Regions from separate parts of the Metabacillus mesotrionivorans genome, predicted to be linked through region 2. Evidence: riboswitches for the same ligand, from Rfam matches in the RefSeq annotation. Region 2 holds a riboswitch; each other region holds the start of a gene.

Evidence for each region. A riboswitch is a leader RNA that binds a small molecule or an ion and turns the genes downstream of it on or off. The one in region 2 is predicted to bind S-adenosylmethionine.
Region 1: linked by a shared signal. The riboswitch ahead of ACTSEZ_RS19330 (LLM class flavin-dependent oxidoreductase) and the one ahead of ACTSEZ_RS11340 (alpha/beta hydrolase) in region 2 are both predicted to bind S-adenosylmethionine.
Region 3: linked by a shared signal. The riboswitch ahead of ACTSEZ_RS04630 (YezD family protein) and the one ahead of ACTSEZ_RS11340 (alpha/beta hydrolase) in region 2 are both predicted to bind S-adenosylmethionine.

Annotation. Positions count from the first base shown of each region.
Region 1 covers NZ_JBQMFF010000011.1:17,194-25,256, forward strand. Annotated here, with positions in the region: gene cshA (degradosome RNA helicase CshA) at 1-1,186, opposite strand, end outside; gene ACTSEZ_RS19310 (alpha/beta hydrolase) at 1,340-2,047, opposite strand; gene ACTSEZ_RS19315 (UDP-N-acetylmuramoyl-tripeptide--D-alanyl-D-alanine ligase) at 2,364-3,731, opposite strand; gene ACTSEZ_RS19320 (D-alanine--D-alanine ligase) at 3,823-4,908, opposite strand; gene ACTSEZ_RS19325 (thioredoxin family protein) at 5,186-5,506, shown strand; SAM riboswitch class I at 5,564-5,670, shown strand; gene ACTSEZ_RS19330 (LLM class flavin-dependent oxidoreductase) at 5,748-6,803, shown strand; gene ACTSEZ_RS19335 (hypothetical protein) at 7,080-7,460, opposite strand; gene ACTSEZ_RS19340 (class I SAM-dependent methyltransferase) at 7,589-8,063, opposite strand, start outside.
Region 2 covers NZ_JBQMFF010000003.1:273,937-281,999, forward strand. Annotated here, with positions in the region: gene ACTSEZ_RS11320 (MetQ/NlpA family ABC transporter substrate-binding protein) at 1-392, opposite strand, end outside; gene ACTSEZ_RS11325 (methionine ABC transporter permease) at 405-1,055, opposite strand; gene ACTSEZ_RS11330 (methionine ABC transporter ATP-binding protein) at 1,045-2,076, opposite strand; SAM riboswitch class I at 2,162-2,266, opposite strand; SAM riboswitch class I at 2,353-2,458, opposite strand; gene ACTSEZ_RS11335 (DUF4395 domain-containing protein) at 2,524-2,946, opposite strand; SAM riboswitch class I at 3,095-3,201, shown strand; gene ACTSEZ_RS11340 (alpha/beta hydrolase) at 3,272-4,042, shown strand; gene ACTSEZ_RS11345 (AAA family ATPase) at 4,072-4,806, shown strand; gene ACTSEZ_RS11350 (YciI family protein) at 4,948-5,322, opposite strand; gene ACTSEZ_RS11355 (Ig-like domain-containing protein) at 5,841-8,063, shown strand, end outside.
Region 3 covers NZ_JBQMFF010000001.1:913,654-921,716, forward strand. Annotated here, with positions in the region: gene carB (carbamoyl-phosphate synthase large subunit) at 1-2,146, shown strand, start outside; gene ACTSEZ_RS04605 (dihydroorotate dehydrogenase electron transfer subunit) at 2,143-2,928, shown strand; gene ACTSEZ_RS04610 (dihydroorotate dehydrogenase) at 2,922-3,857, shown strand; gene pyrF (orotidine-5'-phosphate decarboxylase) at 3,826-4,545, shown strand; gene pyrE (orotate phosphoribosyltransferase) at 4,542-5,174, shown strand; gene ACTSEZ_RS04625 (hypothetical protein) at 5,209-5,469, opposite strand; SAM riboswitch class I at 5,641-5,746, shown strand; gene ACTSEZ_RS04630 (YezD family protein) at 5,811-5,954, shown strand; gene ACTSEZ_RS04635 (phosphoadenylyl-sulfate reductase) at 6,058-6,759, shown strand; gene cysP (sulfate permease) at 6,814-7,836, shown strand; gene sat (sulfate adenylyltransferase) at 7,879-8,063, shown strand, end outside.

The DNA of each region.
Region 1 (8,063 bases), on a different contig from region 2:
AGTTGTTGTCAGCGATTGCCTGACGGATTTTATCAACAGATACAGATTGCTGGCCTTCAAGAGCCTCATCTAGAGTAGGAGCCTTCATGCGGTCCATTTTGCGCTTCGTTGTGCGCTCGATGATTTTCAGCATATCCTGTTCTCTTGGCGTTACGAATGTCATCGCAGCTCCTGTTTTACCTGCACGTCCAGTACGGCCGATACGGTGTACATAGCTTTCAGGATCTTGAGGAACGTCGAAGTTGTAAACGTGAGTGACACCAGAGATGTCAAGTCCGCGAGCAGCAACGTCTGTTGCTACAAGAACTTCAATCGCACCTTCTTTGAATTTGCGCAATGCAGACATACGCTTAGCTTGAGTAAGGTCGCCGTGAATTCCTTCAGCTGCATAGCCTCTTAGCATTAATGCTTCAGAAAGCTCATCTACTCTGCGTTTTGTGCGTCCGAAAACAATCGCAAGTTCAGGTGACTGGATGTCAAGAAGACGTGTAAGCACATCAAACTTTTTCTTCTCCTGTACTTCGATGAAGAATTGCTGAATGTTTGTAACAGTCATTTCTTTCGCTTTTACTTTTACGATCTCAGGATTCGTCATGAACTTTTCAGCAATGCGTCTGATCGGATCAGGCATTGTAGCTGAGAAAAGCAAAGTCTGGTGCTCTGATGGCACATTTGAAAGAATGTTCTCAATGTCTTCGATGAATCCCATGTTCAGCATTTCGTCCGCTTCGTCCATAACAACACTCTGAACATCAGATAATTTCAATGTTTTACGGTTAATATGGTCAATAAGACGGCCTGGAGTTCCAACGATGATGTGAGGGAATTTCTTCAATGAGCGGATCTGGCGGTTAATGTCCTGTCCACCGTAGATCGGAAGTACACGTACGCGTTTTGATGAACCGATTTTGTAAAGCTCTTCTGATACCTGGATAGCAAGTTCGCGGGTCGGTGCAATGATGATTCCCTGAATCTTATCTTGTTTAACGTCGATCTTTTCAATAAGAGGAATACCGAATGCAGCTGTTTTCCCTGTACCTGTTTGCGCCTGGCCGATTACATCTTTATTTTGAAGCCCAAGCGGAATCGTTTGTGCCTGAATTGGTGTAGCTTCTTCAAACCCCATGCGGTTAATGGCGTCCATTAATAATGGGCTGATACCTAGTTCTTGAAACGTAATTGTCAATTTGTTCTACTCCTTTTAATCCTTATAGCTTCACAGACTTTCATGTATGGTGAAACAAAAAACGCCCCATCGGGCAAAACGTTAGCTTATAAAAGCCCGTAAACACTTAAATTCAATCATATCACTTTTTATATACTTTTACAACAAGGCGTATTATTTCACACTTGTCTTAGTCTGTGCCGTTAAGAAATTTTCTATCACTTCTGCAAGCTCGGGAAACTCTTCCCCGTGGCAGATCAGATGCTTTGAACACGGCATAAAGCAAAGCTCCTTCTGCCTTGAACGGACTTTTTCATAAATATAAACAGCGCTTTTGACAGGCACAATTCCGTCACATTCTCCCTGAACAATCAGTACAGGTATAGTTATTTTCTCCAATAATGGTCTAATATACCTGACGAGCTTTCTGAATTGCAGAGCTGCAGCAATCGGCGTTTCCATCACTTTTTTTCTGTATCTGATAAAAAGGTCATTCTTTGCGCCTTCTCCCCGGATGGCATCTGCAATCAGCCCTTTTACATCAAGCAGCATCTGGCGCGGATTTAAGTAATGCGCAGCTGCGCTGAGAAGCACAAGCTTTTCAACCGGATACCTCGAGGCCAAATACGCTGCGATCAAGCCGCCCATTGAAAAGCCTATGATATAGACCTCGGAACATTCTTCAAGCAAATCCCTGAGCTCATTTTCAGCATGCGCAATCCATTCGCTGAATTCAATCCCCTTCAGGCTCGGCGTTTCACCGTGGCCCGGAAGCGTCGGCGACTTCAGCACCCAGTCCGTCCGTTGCTGCAGGTAGCTGACGAGAGGCTCCACTTCATAAGGAGCTCCAGTAAATCCATGTATACAAAGGCATCCTTTCATATCACTCTCTCCCGAATGAACATATTTTTATACCGGGTTTTAAAAATAAGAGGATTGAAAAAAAAGAACCCGGGTATATAAAAAGTACCCTGGGTTACTATATTTCAAAACAAAAAGGAGCGTTCATCATGACCGCATTAAAAAACAGTGCATATGAAGTTGTAAGTGAGCTTACGCCGTATTCCATCGGGGTCGGACTTGTCGTACTCGTTATCTCTCCATTTATTTTCTGAACGTAATGGACCAAGGTCCTTCCCTCTTTCTTTTCGTGTTTCTCTGACAGATCAAAAGAAGGACCGGCTGCTTTATTTCATTACTAGAGAAGAGCCTGAACAACCTCTTCAAGCTTCATTCCGCGCGAAGCTTTTACAAGAACAAGGTCTCCCGCTTTGGCCGTTTGCTTAAGGTCTTTAATAAGCTCCTGCTTATCCTGATAAACGTGAATCATTCCGCCATCGAGGTTCTTCCTTGCACCTTCGGCTATTTCTGCCCCGAGCTTTCCGTATGTGAAAAGATGATGCGTTTCGGCTGCATCGATTGTTTCGCCAACCTCACGGTGAAATTGAACCTGCATGTCATCCCCCAGCTCAAGAATATCTCCAAGAACAAGAATTTTCCGGCTGTATCCGTCCATATCGCCTGCAAGCCTAATGGCAGCTTTCATGGATGTCGGGCTTGCATTATAGGCATCATTGATGACAGCAAGACCGCCTTCTGTTTTCGTCAATTCCAGGCGCATGCCCGTCATTTGAATATCCTTCAGCCCTTTGCTGATCTTTTCTTCTGTCACACCCAGGAATTCAGCTGCTGCTATGGCAGCGAGCGCATTGCCGACATTATGCTTTCCAAGCACAGGCAGGAACAGTTCTTCCCCGCGGCCGCGAATGGTAAAAAACGTGCCTTTTTCTGTGTGTCTGATTCCCTCGGGAGAATACGTGTTTTCAGCAGATGCTCCGAATGAAATCTTCTTATATGAAGCGTCCCCAATACGCTCTTTAAGCAGAGGCTCTTCCCCGTCGTAAATCAGAACACCTTCAGGTTTAAGGCCGCTGACAATTTCAAGCTTGGCTTTTGCAATTCCCTCTCTTGACCCGAGATTCATCATGTGTGATTCACCGATGTTGGTAATGATCGCAGCATCCGGCTTGGCAAGATTCGAAAGAAGTTCAATTTCCCCGAAATTGCTCATGCCCATTTCAAGCACGGCTACCTCTGTATCTTCCGTCATGCTGAGAATTGTAAGCGGCATGCCGATATGATTGTTGAAATTCCCCTGCGTTTTGTGGACACGGAACGTTGTTGAAAGTAAAGCTGCCACCATATCTTTCGTGGTTGTCTTTCCATTGCTTCCTGTCACGCCTACAACTTTCAGGTTCAGCTGGTCAAGGTAGCTGCCTGCGAGGGTTTGAAGAGCTTCCAATGTGTCTTCAACCAGAATGACAGCACCTGAAGGAGGGTTCGGTTTTGAACGGTTCCAAAGAGTGGCCGCCGCTCCGTCAGCAAGAGCCTTTTCGGCGAAATGATGGCCGTCGAAGTTTTCGCCTGCTATCGGTACAAACAGTGTACCTGCCTCAATCTTTCTGGAATCCGTTGTAATGCCATGAATCATGGTGTTTTCATGCTGTGGCGCAAGGCCTGATCCGCCCGCCATTGTCTGAATGTCGCGCAATGAACGTTTAATCATGATCTATAATCTCCCTTCTTGTATGTAAGCTGCCTTCTGCATAATGAATAAGAAACACTATTCTTTAACGAATAGTGTTTCCAGGCTTTCCTTAAAACGTGTGCTTAATTTGCTGCTTGCCTTCGTGACGCTCAAGAGCAAGCTCGACAAGACGTCCGATAAGCTCAGGGTACTCAACGCCTGTATGCTTCCAAAGAAGCGGGAACATGCTGTATGGCGTGAAGCCCGGCATTGTGTTTACTTCGTTGATCAGCGCTCTTCCGTCTTCTGTCAGGAAAAAGTCTGCGCGTACAAGTCCTGATCCGTCGATTGCCTTAAAGGACTTAATAGCAAGCTCTTTAATCAGGTCATATTCCTCTTCCGTAACCTGTGCAGGAATCATCATGTCCGTGTCGCCGTCTTCGTATTTCGCTTTATAATCATAGAATTCTTTTTTAGGAGCAACTTCACCGACAACCGAACAGATCGGCTCATCATTTCCGATGACGCCGATTTCAATCTCGCGTCCGATAATGCCTTCTTCAATAATGATTTTGCGGTCATAATCAAATGCTTCCGCGAATGCTTTTTCAAGTGACGCGCGGTCTTTGCACTTGCTGATGCCGACACTTGAGCCAAGGTTGGCAGGCTTGACGAAACATGGATACCCAAGCTCCTGCTCCACTTTATCATAAGCTTCTTCAGGCGCCTTTTTCCACTCGCTCTTAATGTAGGAAACATAGTTTGCCTGCTCAAGTCCTGCCTGGGCAAACAAATTTTTCATAATGACTTTATCCATGCCTGCTGCAGACGCAAGCACACCGTTTCCGACATACGGAAGGTTCAGAAGCTCAAGCATGCCCTGAACAGTGCCGTCTTCGCCGTTCGGTCCGTGAAGAAGCGGGAACACCACATCAATTTGTTCGTTCGTTTCATCCGCTTTTGCAGGGAAAAGATCCCCATTCAGCGCAACCGGAGAAACCGCTGTGCCGTTTTGGCTGAACTGAAGGGCAGCAGGTGAAGCAGCCGGCTCTGTAAGCTGCGGGCCGCGGAACCATTCGCCCTTTTCGGAAATGTAGATTGGATGTATATCAAATTTATTCGTATCAAGTGCTTTTATAACAGCAAGTGCCGTCTGCAGGGAAACCTGATGCTCTGCGGACTTGCCTCCATATAATAATCCAACTTTAATTTTCATGCGGATATCCCCCTAAGAAAAGTTCATCTCTACTATATTATCACTTTCGGCCCAAATTGTTATAGCCCATCATGGATTTCTTTATAACATTCGGGCAAAGGCACGATTTGCGTCCTTTAAAGGCGTTTCCAATTTCAGTAAGGCAGGCGGATGTAAGAATGTTTGCCTTTATCCTGTTTTTCACCGGCAATTACTCCGCCCTTTTTTCAGGCATCAGGCATTTCCTGCATGCAAACCACCCGTTTTGTATTAAAATAAGGGCAAGGAGGTCTGATTCATGAAACCAATTACATCAGAAGAGCAGTTCCAAACATTAATTACCCAAGATCAAGAGGTGCTAATCAAATTTTTCGCAGACTGGTGCCCTGACTGTACAAGAATGAACATGTTTATCGGCGAAATTATGGAATCTTATTCCTCATATGAGTGGTATGAAATCAATAAAGATGAATTCCCTGAAATCGCAGAAAAATATCAGGTTATGGGGATTCCGAGTATCCTGATTTTTAAAAACGGGGAGAAGCTCGGGCATCTTCACAGCGCGAATGCAAAGACTCCTGACCAGGTGACGGAGTTCCTTCAGGAGAAGCTGGGCTGATTTTTTAGAATTGACATACTAATCAAATTATTTTATGATACAACTAATTTCATACGTTTCTTATCAAGAGAGGTGGAGGGATATGGCCCTTTGAAGCCTCGGCAACGGATCTGACAGCAGAAACCGTGCCAATTCCAGCAAACAGTTTGTTTGAGAGATGAGAGCTAGAACTTGCACAGCAGAACCAGCCTCTCTTGTCTAACAAGAGGGGCTTTTTTATGCAGAGAGAGGGGATTCCGCAATGAAATACGGTTTTTGGCTGCCGATCTTCGGAGGATGGCTCAGAAATGTTGAAGATGAAAACATGCCTCCTACTTACGCCTACGCACAGGAGGTAATCCAAAAAGCAGAGGAGTGGGGCTATGACACCACCCTTATCGCCGAGCTTTACTTAAATGACATAAAGGGACCTGAGCACGATTCGCTTGAAGCATGGACAACGGCTGCCGCTCTTGCCGCCGTCACGGAGAAAATTGAAATTATGACAGCTGTCAGACCCGGCTTCCACAATCCTGCCGTCACGGCAAAGATGGCAGCAAACATTGACCACATCAGCAATGGACGGTTTACGCTTAACGTTGTTTCCGCCTGGTGGGAGGAAGAGGCACGGCAGTACGGCGGCATTTTTACTGAGCACGACGCACGCTACGACCGGACGGAAGAATTTATTGAAGTCCTGAAGGGGCTTTGGGAAAAAGAAACGTTTACGTATCAGGGAAAATTTTATGACCTGATGAATGCCCGCCTTTCACCTAAGCCGGTGCAAACGCCTAATCCGATTCTCTATGCAGGAGGAGAAAGCCCGCGCGGAAAAGAAACGATTGCCGAGCATTGCGATGCCTATGTGATGCACGGGGGAACGGCTGGTGAAATCAAAACGAAGATTGACGGCATGAAACAGCTGCGGGCAGCACGCGAAAAAGAGCCATTCCAATCGTTCGGAATGGCTGCCTATATCATCTGCCGGGATACCGAAGAAGAAGTGCAGCAGGAGCTGAAGCGGATAACCAATGTAAAAGAATCATCCGCCTATGCAGGATACAAAGACTTCACAACAAAATCCCAGCTTGAACAAAAGCTTGAGCTCTATGACTACTCGGTTTCAAACCGCGGGCTGCGTCCAAATCTGATTGGCACTCCTGAGCAGATCGCTGACAAGATCCTTGAGTATGAAGAAGCTGGGCTTGATCTCCTGCTTCTTCAGTTCTCCCCTCAGCTCGAAGAAATGGAGCGTTTTTCAGCACAGGTCATGCCGCTTGTAGAAAAGAAACGGAAACAAGGTACGTTCTCGCTTTGAAAAGTCAGTAGATAAATAGGCGCACAAAAACGCTTGGATCTTATTTGCCAAGCGTTTTTTGCGTTATTTCTAATTTAGCACTTAAAGTACCTGTTCCCTTTCGCTCCAGTCACTTGCTTTCCGCGGGGAGTGCGGAGCCTCCTCGCTGCGCTTGCGGGGTCTCCAGTGCCCTCTTCATCACGCAGGAGTCAAGTGCCTTCCGCTTCAGTCCACTTAATTTTCTGGAGGTATTGGCTAAAAACTTTAATCAATCACCTGTCAGCAAAAACCACCAAATCACCAATTATCCGGAACTTTAACAAGTACATACTTTTTCGTCCACATTTGAGTGGAAGCGATTAATCTTTCACCATCTTTTTCGAAGAACAAACCGCTGCCGTCTTTTCGTTTGAATTTCCATCCATTGGCCGCAAGCATTTGTTTAACATATTTATCTGCAATGGAAACACCTTTATTTTCAGTGCGTGTGATGTACCAGACATGACCGTTTTCCGGAGCAATATCAACTATTTTACGATCCGTGTTTTTCAGTCTTTCAATAGCTTCTTTTGCCGTTATTCCGCTTATCGGAACAGGAGGGTAATACCATTTATTCACATACGCAGCAAGCGCAAGCAAAGCTAAAAAGACACCAGCAATGAGAACGGCTTTTTTCAATAGACCACATCCTTTAACAGATCGTTTAACGCCTGCATTTCTTCTTCAACAAGATAAATGGTCAATTCTTTTTCAGCACACACAAAGAAAGGGCCAAACCATCTCTGTTCAGCCCTCTTCCTTTTTCATTATTCCGGTTTTACAGCTTCAAAAGTTATCGTCTGCCGGTCATGCTCCGGTGCTTTTCCATATGTATAATCCGCCGAAATGACAATGTCCGTAAAGCCGAGGCGTTCGAGAATCAGCTTAAATTCCTTCACTCCGTACCATCTCATGGCAAACCTCTGCAGCTCGGTTTCTGAAAGCTTTCCGTCTTTCCACTTTTCATACTTCAGATAGGTGACGGAATACTGCTCAAGCACGCTGTACTCAACCTGCTTTGCCTCCATTGTGATGATGTGCTGATCGGGCGTTTCCCACGTACTTGTAAACACTTGATTCAGCTGTTTTTCCGGCTGCAGGTCAAGATCCAGAATAAGTCGGCCGCCCTCTGTTAAATGGTCATAAAAATTCTTCAGCGCATGGATAGATTCTCTTCTGTCCTCAATTAAAAGAAAAGTGCCCGCAGGCAAAATAATGGCCTCGAATTTGCCGGGAAGCTTA
Region 2 (8,063 bases):
ATTTTTCCGCCTTCCGGAATGTCTTCAACAGATTTGTATTTATCCGAGTAGAGGCCTAGAGGTGCGATGACCGTTGTTCCGATTGGAGTCAGGTCAAGATTATGTTCTTTTTTGAAGGCATTAAAGTAAGAAATCGTTTGAAACGCGTTGGCATCTAGCTCGCCTTCTGAAAGTGCCAGGTTCGGCTGCACATAATCTGAAAATCTGACAATCTCAATGTTGATGCCTTCTTTTTCTGCCTTCTTGGCAACAAAATCCCATATTCGGTTATCAGATCCGCTGACACCGATTTTTACATCCACCTCTTCTTTTCCGCTTGCTGTTTTATTTCCGCATCCTGCAGCAAAAGCGGCTAGTGCTGCAATCAGTGTTAAAATAATCCATTTTTTCATCATTGTTCTCTCCTATCGTCTTCTGATTTTTTTCGATAAAATGTTTCCTGAGGTCTGCAGTCCCTGAACGAGGACAACAAGAATGGCCACTGTAATGATCATGACAACCGTGTCAAAGCGCTGGTAGCCGTATGTAATGGCAAGGTCTCCAAGCCCGCCTCCGCCGACAGCCCCTGCCATCGCAGATGCACCGACAAGTCCGACTGTCGCAATCGTAAGACTCAAAACAAGTGAGCTTAATGCTTCCGGCACAATAAATTTAAAGATAATCTGGCTTGGCGTTGCCCCCATTGCTTCTGCCGCTTCAATGACTCCCGGGTCAACTTCAAGCAGCGAGTTCTCTATTAATCTGGCAATATAAGGACCTGCGTAGAAGACAAGCGGCACAACAGCTGCAGCTGTTCCGATCGACGTTCCGACAATCAGTCTCGTCAGCGGAACAATCGCCACCATCAAAATGATGAACGGCACAGAGCGGAAGATGTTCACAACTCCATTCAAAATGTTAAATATAATGGCATTTTCCCATAAGTGTCCTTTCCTGGTAATGACCAGCAGCACCCCGAGCGGAAGCCCAATTAACGTTGAGAAAAGTAAAGAAAAACCGGTCATGGCGAGTGTTTCAACTAAAGCATCAATGATTTGCTGAGAATCAACTAGCATGTGCATTCACCTCTTTCACTGTTACGTTCTCCTGGTTCATTACCAGAAGCGCTCTTTTTATTTCACTTTCCGTTCCCTGAAGTTCAACGATTAAGTGTCCAAACGGAATTCCCTGAAGCTCCGTAATGTTGCCGAACAGGACGTTGATATGGAGGTCAAATCTCTTGGCAATCTGCGAAAGGAGCGGCTGCCCTGAGGATTTGCCGACAAAATTAATTTTAAAAATCTGTCCCTGGCTGTTTTCTTCCTTAACAAGCTTCAGGACCGATTCAGGAATAGAATCATTCAGAACAGAGCTGACAAAGTTTGAAGCGGTCTTTGTTTTCGGATTTGAGAAAACGTCAAACACAGAACCTGATTCAATGATTTTTCCTCCCTCAATCACGGCCACTGTATCGCAAACCTCCCGGATGACCGACATTTCATGTGTGATCATGAGAATGGTAATGTTGTATTCCTCGTTGATTTTTTTCAAAAGCTTCAGAATCGAAGCTGTTGTCTGAGGATCAAGCGCTGAGGTAGCTTCATCGCACAATAAAATGGATGGCTGTGTAGCAAGTGCTCTTGCGATTCCGACGCGCTGTTTCTGGCCGCCTGACAACTGATCAGGGTACTGATTCGCTTTGTCCTCAAGTCCTACAAACGAGAGAAGCTCGGCAACCCGCTCCTTAATGACTTTCTGGGGGACATTTGAGAGCAGGAGCGGAATGGCCACATTTGCATAGACCGTTTTTGAGTTCAACAGATTGAAATGCTGAAACACCATGCCGATTTTCCGTTTAACTCCGCGCACATCCTTTTTGGAAAGAGCCGTTAAGTCAAGTCCATCAACAATGATCTGTCCTGCTGTTGGACGCTCGAGCAGGTTCACCGTGCGGATCAGCGTGCTTTTGCCCGCTCCGCTGAATCCGATAACTCCGCATATTTCCCCTTTTTTCACTTCCAGATCAATGCCGTCGAGAGCTTTCACTTCATTGCCGCCGCTGCCGTATACCTTTGTGACGCCTTTAAATTCAATCATCTATGTAACCTCCTTATTTTTAGCAATAAAAAACCCTCTTCTATCCGACAAGAAGAGGGCATGGCATAACGAATCACCGGTTCTCTTCTCATCTCCCAGGCAATTGCCTGCTGGAATTGGCACAGTACTTTTTCAAAAGTCCGCTGCCGAAGCATCATGGGGCCAGTCCCTCCGCTTCTCTGGATAAGAAAATCGTTATTAAATTTTAAAGAAAAATAAAAACCTCTCCCTGAAAGACAGGAAGAGGCTGGATCTGCAAAAAAAGACCGTTCGCTCTTCTCATCTCTCAGGCTGCACGCCTGCTGGAGTTGGCACAGTTCTCATAATGAGTCCGCTGCCGAGGTTTCAAAGGGCCATATCCCTCCACCTCTCGTGATAAGAAGCTATATTTTCGATGTGTCTTACTTTACTCCGGTATTATCTGAAAGTCAACACTTTTTTAAAAAATCAGTTGGACTGTTTAGAAAGTCTGCGGTATTTAAACTGCTGCCACTGAAAACGGATAAAGCAGCCGATGCAAAAACCGAGAATCGCTGCAAAGGCAGCAATGGCAACCATAATAGTCGCCGCATAGGCAAGTACCGTCCAGTCAAGCATGTATCCGGCAAACCCAAGGCTTAGGCAGATCACTGCTATCATCTGATTAAACTGCTGCTGATCAAAATCTTCCTGTATATAGGCTGAAGGCTCTTTTTTCAAAAAGGTGCCGGCAGCTTTCATAATCGGGTTAACTTTAAATAGCAGTCCCATGATTCCGGCCGTAAGAGGCACCAGTAAAAAAACGCCCATGCCGCTGATCCAGAATGCTGCAGCGGATAGCACAATCACCCATTGATTGACTAACACTAGAGGTTTTGGAATGGTTTTCATACTAAAACCCACCTGTCTGATTGGAATATGTGTATTTTACTCCAGTCAGCCTGCTTTGTGAAGAGGATTGCTTTAGGAAGTGATTGACAGCTCTCTTGGCTGCATGGTAAAATCAATAAAACCAACTAAACCAATAAGAATTAAATATAACCTATCAAGAGTGAACGAGAGATCTGGCTCCATGACTTCACAGCAGCCGCCGCATGCCGGAAAGGTGCTCCAACCAGCAAAGCACGATGCTTTGGCCGATAAAGACAAACCCTCTCTTGTCAGCTGAAAGCAGGAGAGGGTTTTTTAGTTCAAAATTGATTGGGAGGAAATGATGATGACGACGAAACATGTGCCTGTCCTTGCAGGAGCTGAAAGCTTTTTTCATAAAGGAAATGAGATCGGAATTCTTCTTTGCCACGGATTTGCCGGTACGCCTCAGAGTGTAGGCGAGCTTGGAAAACTTTTGGCCGCAAAAGGCTATACCGTTTATGCCCCGCGCCTGAAAGGCCACGGAACTACTCCCCTCGATTTTGAAGACTGCTGCTTTACAGACTGGATTCAAAATATCGAAGAAGCCTATAAAAAGCTAAGAAAAGTGTGCCGCAGGATCTTTGTTGCCGGACAGTCCATGGGCGGAATATTAGCGGCTCACCTTGCCTGCAGGCACCAGGAAATTGACGGACTGATTACCATCAATGCAGCACTCAGTGTGCCAGGCTATGAGGTTTTTCAGCACGAGATCGAACCCCGTTTTATTCCAGAAGGAAAACCGGATATCAAAGCGGACGATATTGAAGAAATTACGTATGAAGCCGTTCCGATTAAAGCTGTCCACAACCTGCTGACGCTCATCAAAACAACGAAGCCCGTGCTGTCTGAAATAACCTGTCCGGCCCTGATTTTCAAATCAGAAGAAGACCATGTTGTTCCCGCCTCAAGCTCAGATGTTCTTTTCCATTCCATCTCATCTCCTTTCAAGCAGATGGTGAGCCTGACGAATTCCTATCATGTGGCCTCTATGGATTTTGACAAAGACATCATCGCAGAAAAAACAGCCGCCTATATTGAACTTTGCTGCCGCCGGGAGTATAAATTGTCTGTCTGAATCTGCTAAACTGTAGGCAGGTGATGAACATGTTCTTAAAATCAATCAAACTGCTGAAAGAGAATATCCCCTCTTTTGAAAAATATCCTTTTTCTATCCCGGCCATATCCCATATGGATGAGCTGAGACTGACCAGCCCTGTTACTTTTTTTGTCGGTGAGAACGGCTCGGGCAAATCAACCCTGCTGGAGGCCGTTGCCTATCAGTGCGGCTTCAACACTGCAGGCGGAAGCCACCATCTCTACAAGCCGAGGAGCTCGCAATCTGACCTTGGCGATTATATCCGGCTCGGATGGATGCCTAAAGTAAAGAATGCTTTCTTTCTCAGAGCAGAATCTTTTTTCCAGTTTGCCTCCCATCTTGAAGAGCTCAGTGAAGATCCTTATTCAGGAGATGTCTTCGGTGCATACGGAGGAAAATCGCTTCACGAACAGTCTCACGGTGAGTCGTTCTTGTCCCTGTTCCTGAACCGCTTCGGCAGCAAAGCCATTTATCTGCTTGATGAGCCGGAAGCAGCGCTGTCCCCGTCACGGCAGCTCACCCTCCTCCGTATTCTTCACGACCTGACGAAAAACGGAGACACTCAGTTCATTATTGCCACTCATTCCCCCATCCTGCTAGGCTTTCCGGGCGCTGACATTCTGAGCTTTGACGATGAACAAATGACAAAAAGGACGTACGAAGATACGGATCACTATCAAATTACGAAATACTTTCTGGAAAACCGGGAGCGGTTTTTGGAGGAGCTATTTAAGGAGGAATAAAAAAGGGAACTCCATCTGAAATTGGAATTCCCTTTCTCTTATTCCATTAAAGTTCCGTCTGTGGAATTAAGATAGAATCATTTTTTCTCTCTCCTGTCTCAAGCTCCATTCTGATCACCAGTTACACTTTTTCAAGGCAGCCTATTTTTCATTCTTAAAGAAATGAACAGGACGGACTTCAATCCGCCAGCCGAATTCTTCCCCTCTGCTGATTTGCGTTGTTGGATGAAGAGAGGCCAGTTTAATTGCCTCATCCATACTCTCTGCTTCAAAAACAAATACACTTCCGATCAGATCTTCCGTTTCTCTAAAAGGTCCATCTGTTACAAGAACCTGACCGTTTACGCGTCGCAGGCTCTTAACTTCAGATTCAAGGCCTGCATCAAGAAGTACCTTACCGCTTTCATAAAATTTCTCGATAACAGGCTGGCATTCACTCATTACCGCCTCAATTTCTTCTCTTGGCCGTGCATTCATTTTTTCCGGGCTAAAATAGCCCATACATAAAAATATCATGGTTTCCTCTCCTTCAGCGCTCAAATTTCCAACTAACACTACCGCTGTTTTGTTTACCACAAATGGCCTTGGACTGTAAGTGTAAGAAATCCGGCTAAATCTACCAAAACATCAAACTTTTAATAACCTTCTCTACCATTTCAATAATCAGCTGCCATTCTCCTTTAAAGAAAAAAGGAAGAGTTATAACCGTTACTGCTTAAGCATGCACAAATCTTTAGATTTTTCACATAATCATAGGCCATACTTCCCTCTTTCCTTATTTCCATAATACAAAAAACATCTGAATCTTCTCCGAATCACTTAAACTGCCTCATGGTTCAAGCCAAAAACAAAATATCTGCACTCTATACAAAATTTCCTCCCTAACAAATGACTCCATTTAAAGATAGAATGGTCAAATCAAATGAAAGCGCTAACAAACTGCGGGGTGAAGGTTATAGTTCCATAAGACTAGATGATATTCAACTATTCAGAACGTTTCACGCGAAGAAAAAATGAAATAAGGAGATGAATACATGACAAGAAAGCCTAAAGCAAAGAGGATCCTGATTCTTTTACTGGCCATTCAAATGCTCATATTCAATGCCGGATTACTAACAGGCAATGCAGAGGAACTAAGCAAAAATGAGGCCGAAACTGCCGCTGTGCAGACGATTACATCCATGATTCCGGTCGGCGATCCTTCTATAAAAGTAGGACTTGACGGCGGGGCGGGATTCCAATTTCCAACCTTTAATAATGGGGCGGCGTTCGATGACGTAAAAGATGATATTGCCCTTTTTGTGAAACAAAATAATGAGTGGGTTTCAATTGATAACAATCCGGACAGCGGATGGATCTATGACTCTAATTTCGGAAACTGGTGGGAAGGACCGGGCGGCTATTGGTTTAATCCGGTAGAAGAAACCACGCAGGTGAAAGTGGCGTCCAAAACGAATCCAGGCGTTTTTGTTGAGTATACATTAAACGTTACTCCGGCAGTGCCTCAGCCAATTACATCCATGTCCCCGGCAGGTGCTACTGCACTTGATGTATCTCCTTCAGGAGGGGTCGGGTTTGAATTTCCGAGGTTTAACAGCGGGGCTACCTTTAAAGATGTAAAGGATGATATCGCCCTCTTTGTCAAGCAGGATGGTGACTGGGTTTCGATTGATAACAATGCAGCCAGCGGATGGATCTACGATAAGAATTTCGGAAACTGGTGGGAAGGACCGGGGGGCTACTGGTTTAATCCTGTAGAAGAAACCACGCAGGTGAAAGTGGCATCTAAAACAAATCCTGATGTGTTTGTTGAATACACGCTGAAGGTTACGGTGCCGGTGAGAAATTCCTTCAAGATCACAAATTTTGACGGCAGATCCACTTTTGAAGCGGATCAGAACGGGGCAATCGGCCTTCCTCTTCCAAAAATAGACGGCGGCTCAGCGATCAAAAGTGAAGTCGATAAATTTGTCTATGAAGTGAAGGTTGATGGTGAGTGGGTCAATATCCTGGAATCCAATTTGACGAAATTCAGCTATTCCTCTAATGGATACAACAGGATGTCTTCTGCCAATCAGTGGGGATACTGGGTGGATTACATCTTTGGACTTTGGTTCCAGCCTATCCAGGAGGACATGGATTTCCGTATTGGCTATCCGCTTAATGGAGAAAAAGGCGGAGAAATCGGAGACAACTATGTTCAGTATAAGTTCATCGGGAATCCGGATGCTTATCGTCCGGATGAAACAAAATTAGATGATATCCAAATCGGCACGTCTGAGAACTCGGAAATTGCAGGCTGGAATCTAACTTGGGGCGATGAATTCAATGGCACGGAACTCGATGAAACCAAATGGAATTATTCCACAGGTTACTATCTGAACGATGACCCGGGCACATGGGGCTGGGGCAACAATGAACTTCAGCACTATACGGACAGTGAGGATAATGTTTTTGTAGAAGACGGGAAACTAAACATAAAGGCACTCGACGATCCGAAGACATTTCCGCAGGACCCGAACCGTGTAGCCCCCTATTCTTCAGGAAAAATCACGACACAGGATAAATTCACGTTTAAATACGGCAGAATTGATTTCAGCGCAAAACTTCCTGCCGTTACCGGAGCCTGGCCGGCACTTTGGATGCTGCCGAATGATGATGTATACGGAGGATGGGCCTCTTCTGGTGAAATAGATGTCATGGAAGCAAGAGGACGTGTTCCCGAATCGACAAGCGGAGCGATCCATTTTGGCGATGAATGGCCATTAAATAAGTATCTTTCCGGTGATCAAACCTTTGCTGATGGAGGAAGAATTGATACAGACTACCATGTTTACAGTTTAATATGGGAGGAAGATATCCTCAGCTGGTATGTGGACGGCAAGTTTTTTTACAGCGTGACAAAGGAACAATGGTATTCAGCAGCGGCTAGGGAAAATCCGCGTGCCCCTTTTGATCAGGACTTTTATATCATCATGAATCTTGCCTTAGGAGGCTGGTTTGATGGAGGAATAGAACCATCACCGGATGATTTCCCTCTTTCCATGCAAGTAGACTACGTTCGCGTGTATAAACAGGAAGTGAAAGAAGAAGAACCAGTTCCTGTTACAGGCGTAAAGATCAATAAAACGGAAGCTGTATTAACGGCTGCAGGGCAAAAAACAACTCTGTCAGCTGCCGTTGAACCGTCAAATGCAACGAATAAGAAAGTAACCTGGTCCTCAAGCGACGAATCTGTGGCTACAGTTAGCGCAAGC
Region 3 (8,063 bases), on a different contig from region 2:
AATCCCGAGATGGCCGTTTGATAAATTTGAGTCAGCCAACCGCAGACTCGGAACGCAGATGAAGGCTACCGGCGAAGTGATGGCGATCGGCAGAACGCTTGAAGAATCCCTGCTGAAAGCCGTCCGTTCACTTGAAGCGGATCAGTACCATATCGATTTAAAAAATGCAGCCGAATTCAGCGATGAAAAGATTGAAAAACGAATCCGCAAAGCAGGAGACGAAAGACTGTTTTATCTTTCTGAAGCGATCAGAAGAGGCGTATCAATCGAAACGATTCATGAGTGGAGCGGAATTGACCTGTTTTTTCTTGTGAAAATCGAAAATATCATCAAGTTTGAAAGAGTGCTTGCAGAAGCGAAATTTGATGCCATCGTCCTTGAGAAAGCCAAAAAGATGGGCTTCTCCGATGTCGCTGTTGCTGAACGCTGGGAGACAACAGAGCGGGAGGTATACCAATTCAGAAAACAGCTGAATCTGTTCCCGGTCTATAAAACAGTTGATACATGCGCAGCGGAATTTGAATCGGAAACACCGTACTTCTACGGCACGTATGAGGATGAGAATGAATCAGCTGTTACAGGAAAAGAAAGTGTGATTGTCCTTGGGTCAGGGCCGATCCGAATCGGTCAGGGTGTAGAATTTGACTATGCGACCGTTCACTCTGTATGGGCCATAAAAGAAGCCGGATATGAAGCAATTATTATCAACAACAATCCGGAAACCGTCTCAACTGATTTCAGCATCTCGGATAAGCTTTACTTTGAGCCGCTGACGGCAGAAGATGTGATGCACATCATCGAACTTGAAAAACCTAAAGGGGTAGTTGTTCAGTTCGGGGGTCAGACAGCGATTAACCTTGCGGATGAACTTGAAGCAAGAGGCGTCAAGATTCTCGGAACATCTCTTGAGGATTTGGACCGTGCCGAAAACAGAGATAAATTTGAGCACACATTAAACACGCTCGGCATTCCGCAGCCTCTTGGAAAAACGGCGACATCTGTTGAAGAGGCGGTTGCAATCGCGTCATCCATCCGCTATCCGGTTCTTGTCAGACCGTCATATGTTCTAGGCGGACGTGCAATGGAGATCGTGCATGAGGAAAACGATCTGCTGCATTACATGAAAAATGCTGTAAAAGTTAATCCGCAGCACCCGGTACTAATCGATAAGTATTTAACCGGAAAAGAAATAGAAGTCGATGCGATCTCAGACGGCCAAAATGTCTTTATCCCGGGAATCATGGAGCATATTGAGCGTGCAGGGGTACACTCCGGTGATTCCATCGCCGTATATCCTCCGCAAACACTGACGGATGACATCAAAAAGACGATAACTGAACGGACAATAGCACTTGCAAGGGGATTAAACATTAAAGGGCTTCTGAACATTCAGTTTGTCATCTATAAAAATGAAGTATTCGTGATCGAAGTGAATCCAAGATCAAGCCGCACGGTTCCATTCCTAAGCAAAATAACCGGCGTGCCGATGGCGAATCTTGCAACGAAAGTCATACTCGGCAAATCATTGCCTGAACTCGGCTATGAAACGGGCATTCAGCCGGAAAGCGAAGGCGTCTATGTCAAAGTGCCGGTCTTCTCATTTGAGAAGCTGCGCAGAGTGGACATTACGCTCGGTCCTGAAATGAAATCGACAGGCGAAGTGATGGGAAAAGACACAACCCTTGAAAAAGCTCTTTATAAAGGACTGATTGCATCAGGAATGAAAGTGCAGAACTACGGACAGGTCCTGCTGACAATCGCTGACAAGGATAAAGAAGAGGGACTGGAAGTAGCACGCCGCTTCAGTGCAATCGGCTATCAGATCATGGCAACAAACGGAACAGCCGGCTATCTGCATGAGAATGGGGTAGAAGCGAGAATCGTCGGCAAAATCGGCAGCGAGTCTCCGAATATGCTTGATATTATCCGCACGGGCGAAGCCCAGTTCGTCATCAATACATTGACTAAGGGGAAACAGCCGCAGCGCGATGGCTTCAGAATCAGACGCGAATCGGTTGAAAACGGAATTCCATGCCTCACGTCACTTGACACAGCAAAAGCGATTTTAAGAGTTTTAGAGTCAATGACATTCTCAACTGAACAAATGCCAAAACGAGTAATCAGCAAAGAGGTGACGTACGCTTGATACGGAAAGAATGGATGATCATTGCCGGCCAGAGAGAGATTGCAGAAGGAATTTATGAACTAACATTAAAAGGAAGTCTGGTTGATGAAATGAACCAGCCCGGCCAGTTCGTTCATATCAAAGTTTCAAGTGCGGCATCTCCTCTTTTAAGAAGACCGATCAGCATTGCAAAAATAGAGAAAGAAAAGCGGGAATTCACGATGATCTACCGGGCAGAGGGAGCGGGCACGAAGCTCCTCTCTGCAAGGAAAGAAGGAGAGCTCGTCGATGTGCTCGGCCCGCTTGGAAACGGATTTGATCCGGAAAGCCTGAATCAGGGAGATACAGCGCTTCTTGTCGGAGGCGGCATCGGAGTTCCTCCTTTATATGAGCTTTCAAGACGTCTGCTTGCAAGGGGTGTTAACGTCCGCCACGTGCTCGGTTTCCAGTCTGCGGATCAGGTTTTCTATGAAAGTGAGTTTAAGAAACTCGGTGAAACCTATATTGCGACGGCAGATGGTTCATACGGGACGAAAGGGTTCGTCACAGACTGCATTAAAGAACGCAGCATGGAGTTTGACGCTCTTTTCGCATGCGGTCCTACCCCCATGCTTGCAAGCCTTGAAAATCTTTTTCCAGACAAGCCTGTTTTTCTCTCTCTTGAGGAAAGAATGGGCTGCGGAATCGGCGCATGCTTTGCATGTGTGTGCCATACGGCAGATGACCCGAATGGCACATCTTATAAAAAAGTGTGCACCGACGGGCCGGTATTTAAAGCAGGAGAGGTTGTGCTGTCATGCTGAATGTTGAACTTCCGGGACTATCACTCAAAAATCCGATAATGCCGGCCTCAGGCTGCTTTGGATTCGGAAAAGAATTTGCCGGTCTATATGACCTGAATAAACTTGGCGCCATCATGATCAAGGCAGCAACAGCCGAACCGCGTTTTGGAAATCCGACCCCGAGGGTGGCTGAAACAGAAGCGGGCATGCTCAATGCAATCGGCCTGCAAAACCCTGGACTAACCGGGATCCTTGAAAATGAACTTCCCTGGCTTGAGTCATTCGATGTGCCGGTTCTTGCAAATGTGGCGGGCTCAGCAGAGGAAGATTATGTCGAGGTTGCAAGAAAAATCAGCAGGGCGAAAAATGTTCATGCACTTGAACTGAACATTTCCTGTCCGAATGTTAAAACCGGAGGAATTGCATTCGGGACAAACCCCGAGATGGCAGCCTCCCTTACGCGCGCCGTAAAAGCTGTGTCAGAGGTGCCTGTTTATGTCAAGCTGTCACCGAACGTCAGCAACATCACTGACATTGCCAAAGCGATCGAAGCGGCAGGAGCTGATGGATTAACGATGATCAACACGCTCATCGGAATGAGACTGGATTTGAAAACAGGCAAGCCGGTTCTTGCAAACCGCACAGGCGGCTTATCCGGCCCTGCCATCAAACCGGTGGCCATCCGCATGATTCATGAAGTCAGCCAGGCGGTATCCATTCCGATTATCGGCATGGGCGGTGTTCAGACAGCAGAAGACGTCCTTGAATTCATGTACGCGGGAGCAAGCGCCGTAGCAGTAGGAACAGCCAACTTTGTGAATCCGTTTGTTTGCCCTGAAATCATTGAAGAACTGCCTCATGTGCTTAGAAAATACGGGTTTGATCACATTACAGAATGCATCGGAAGGAGCTTTAAGCATGAACGAGAGACCGCTGATTATCGCGCTTGATTTTAAGGATGCTGCCGAAACAGGAGAATTCTTAAAAAAGATGTCCGGACAGAAACTTTATGTAAAAGCTGGCATGGAGCTCTTTTACCGGGAAGGTCCTGCGGTCATAGATCATCTGAAATCAGGCGGTCATGAGATTTTCCTTGATCTTAAGCTCCATGATATTCCCGAAACCGTGAAAAAAGCGATGAGGGGTCTTGCAGGACTCGGAGTCAATCTCGTCAATGTGCATGCGGCCGGCGGCAGTGCCATGATGGAATCTGCAATGGAAGGTCTTGAGGCCGGAACACCTGCAGGCTCCAAGCGTCCCGCCTGCATTGCTGTCACTCAGCTGACAAGCACGTCGGCAGAGATGCTGAAGAACGAATTGTTGATCAGCACTAGCCTTGATGACACGGTATTAAGCTACGCTAAGCTTGCTGCAAAAAGCGGCCTTGACGGTATTGTGTGCTCTTCTCTTGAGGTGCCCCGCATCTACAGCGAGCTTCCCCGCTCGTTTATGACAGTAACACCCGGAATACGCATGAGCGGTGATGCAGTAAATGACCAGGTCAGGGTGGCTACTCCTGAAAAAGCGAGAGAGCTCGGGTCAACTGCCATTGTGGCAGGACGGAGCATCACCAAAGCACCGGATCCGCTTGCCGCCTATACACAAATGAAAAACGCCTGGGAGGGACTGCCTGTATGAACCATCAAATTGCCGAACAACTGCTGACAATCGAAGCTGTATACCTTAGCCCTAATGATCCGTTTACATGGTCAAGCGGGCTCAAATCACCGATCTACTGCGATAACCGCCTGACGCTCTCTTATCCGGAGGTAAGAAAAAACATTGCAGAAGGTCTGTCCGCTCTGATCAGAGAGCATTACCCTCAAGCTGAAATGATTGCAGGCACGGCTACTGCAGGAATTCCTCATGCTGCATGGGTAAGCGATCTGTTGAATCTGCCGATGTCTTATGTGAGAAGCAAGCCGAAAGGGCACGGAAAGGGAAATCAGATTGAAGGGAAGGTCCGCGAAGGCCAGAAAGTGGTTGTAGTGGAGGATTTGATTTCAACCGGGGGAAGCGTGATTACAGCCGTCAGAGCGCTTAGAGAAGCCGGCTGTGAAGTCATCGGCGCTGTCTCCATTTTCACATACGAACTTCAAAAAGGGACAGAGATGCTTGAGGAAGAAGGAATCCATTCAGTTTCATTGACGGACTATTCTTCTCTTATTGAAACAGCTCTGAAGAAAGGTTCCATTCAAACAGAAGATTTAGCCAAGCTGAAGAAATGGCGTGAAAATCCATCTTCCGAAGAATGGCTGAGCGTATAAATAAAAAAGGCATCAGGAGCAGCTGATGCCTTTTTTATTTCCATATCAGCATGCTGCCGGAAAAACACAGTATGCTGATCAGCAAACAGCCAATTCTGAATCCTTTTTGCTGCCATGGCGCAGGCAGCAGTTTCCCGCTGAGTTGAAATCCCGCAAAACCGATCATCCCGAAGCCTTTCATCACTCCGCGTTCCTCTTTCATTTTTTCAAAAATGGCTGGGTCATCAAACTCCATTGCCGCATAAGCTAATGAAAATCCGCCTAAAGCATAAAAAACGGCAGCTGCACTTAACAAAATAAAAATAACTCTCACCTCTCGGAACGAACTTTACTACACCTTATTCAAACCCTGTTAATCTAGCACTTTTTTATAATTAGCTCTAAAAAAAGAGAGGTTTTTAATTCCGATAGCAAAACTATGATTGACATAGTCTGCAATTGTGATAAAATTTAGAAAAATATAATAAACTTATCCAGAGAGGCGGAGGGAACTGGCCCGGTGAAGCCCGGCAACCTGCATGCGTGCAAGGTGCTACATCCAGCAAAATGAAACCCATTTTGGAAGATAAGGTTGATGCCTGAACAGTCTTTCAAACCGGAAGGCTTTTTTTAATGGGTAAGAAACGGGGGACCACTGTGGGTACTGATCAGCAACTTGACGCGGTCATCGACAGGCTGAAGGAAATGCTTAAAACTATGAGCTATGGTTCCGTCACACTGATCGTTCAGGACGGAAAAGTAATTCAGCTTGAAAAAAATGAAAAAATCAGAATGAAATGAGGATGCTGACCGGATAAACCGGAGGCGTTTTAACAAAAGAGGGCTCGTGTCCTAATGTTAAAAGCTTTTTATGCGGGACCTGAAAAGTGAGGAGAAGATCAGCATGCTGACATACAAAACATGGCATGAGCATGAACAGAATTTTGAAACAGACGACGGATACAGCGGAGCATTGAATGTGCTTAAGTGGGCTTACGGGCATTACGGGGAAGAGATTGTTTATGCCTGCAGCTTTGGCATTGAGGGCATTGTTCTCATTGACCTGATTTCAAAAGTAAATCCGGAGGCGGCGATTGTTTTTCTTGATACAGATGTTCATTTCAAGGAAACGTATGAAACCATTGAACGTGTAAAAGAAAAATATCCCAAGCTCCGAATTAAAATGAAAAAACCTGCCCTTACTCTTGCTGAACAGGCTGAACAGCATGGAGATAAGCTGTGGGAGACGAATCCGAATCAATGCTGTGCAATCAGAAAACTTCAGCCGCTGAATGAAACACTCTCTCAGTCAGAAGCGTGGATATCAGGGCTTCGGAGAGAGCAGTCTGAAACCAGGAAACATGTCCAATTTATCAATAAAGACGACAAGTTTCAGTCGGTAAAAGTCTGTCCTCTCATTCACTGGACATGGAAAGATGTCTGGCGCTATGTTCATAAAAATGACCTCCCGTATAATCCGCTCCACGATCAGGGATACCCGAGCATCGGCTGTTTCCACTGTACGCAGCCTGCGTTCAGTGCAGACGATCTGCGCTCAGGCAGATGGAGCGGCCAGGGCAAAACAGAATGCGGCCTGCATGGATAAGGGGGGATTGCCGTGCTTGAACTGGGTGCGCTTGCCATCAGTCTCTTCTTCGCCATGAATATTGGAGCGAGCGGAGCCGCTGCTTCCATGGGAGTAGCTTACGGTTCCGGCGCAGTTCCTAAAGCCAGGCATGCCCTTTTAATATGCGCCGTTGGTGTTTTTGCAGGCGCGTATCTTGGCGGCGGAGAGGTTGTTAAGACAATAAGTGCAGGGATTATTCCGCAGGATATCATTAATGTGAAGATTGTTCTGATCATTATTTTGTCTGCGACAAGCTCGCTGTTTCTTGCAAACCTGCTGGGGATCCCGCTTTCAACAAGCGAGGTGACGGTTGGCGCCGTTGTGGGAGTGGGTATTGCCTATCAGGTACTATTTATAAAATCACTGCTTGTCATCATGATGTTCTGGGTGATCGTTCCCGTTGCAGCTTTCGGAATTGCCTGGCTGTTCGGGAAAGGTCTATATAAAGTTCAGCACAAGCCGTTCTTTAAAGACCGGCCGCTCCTTACAGGCATCCTGATCCTGGCCGGATTTTTCGAGGCTTTCTCAGCCGGAATGAACAATGTGGCAAACGCAGTAGGGCCGCTTGTCGGGGCCGGACTGATTTCGGTGCCGGACGGGACGCTGCTCGGAGGAGCATTTGTTGCTCTTGGCGCGATTTTACTCGGCAAAAAAGTGCTTGAAACAAACGGAAAGAAAATTACCAGATATTCAAAGCCTGAAGGCATTCTGATATCTGGTACAGGAGCGGGACTTGTGATTGCCAGTTCCATTTTCGGACTTCCCGTTCCCCTGACGCAGGTGACCTCCTCAGCTATTATCGGACTTGGAATGGCGAAAAGCGGAAGCGAGATCCTTCAAAAGCACATCGTGAAGAAAATCATCCGGATCTGGATTGTCTCGCCGCTGTTTTCACTTGCCATATCGTATATGCTAGTCAAACTGTTTTTAGAAAAGGATATGTATTCTCTTGTCGTTCTTCTGAGTGTCATGCTGGCAACCCTTGGTACACTGAGCCTGATGAAGGCGATTCGGGATGAAAAGCGTGCCGTGCATGAAGAAGGCGGAGGCATTTAACGGTAAAACCAATTAAAAAGGTCAGTTTAGGAGGAAAAATAAATGAGTTTACAGCCTCATGGCGGAGTATTAGTTGATGTATACAATCCTGATGTCAGCATACAGGAAATCAAACAGGTGATTGAAATTGATGCAATGGCCCTGAGCGATCTGGAATTGATCGGAATCGGAGCCTACAGCCCGCTTACGGGTTTTTTAACAAAAGCGGATTATGATAATGTAGTCAG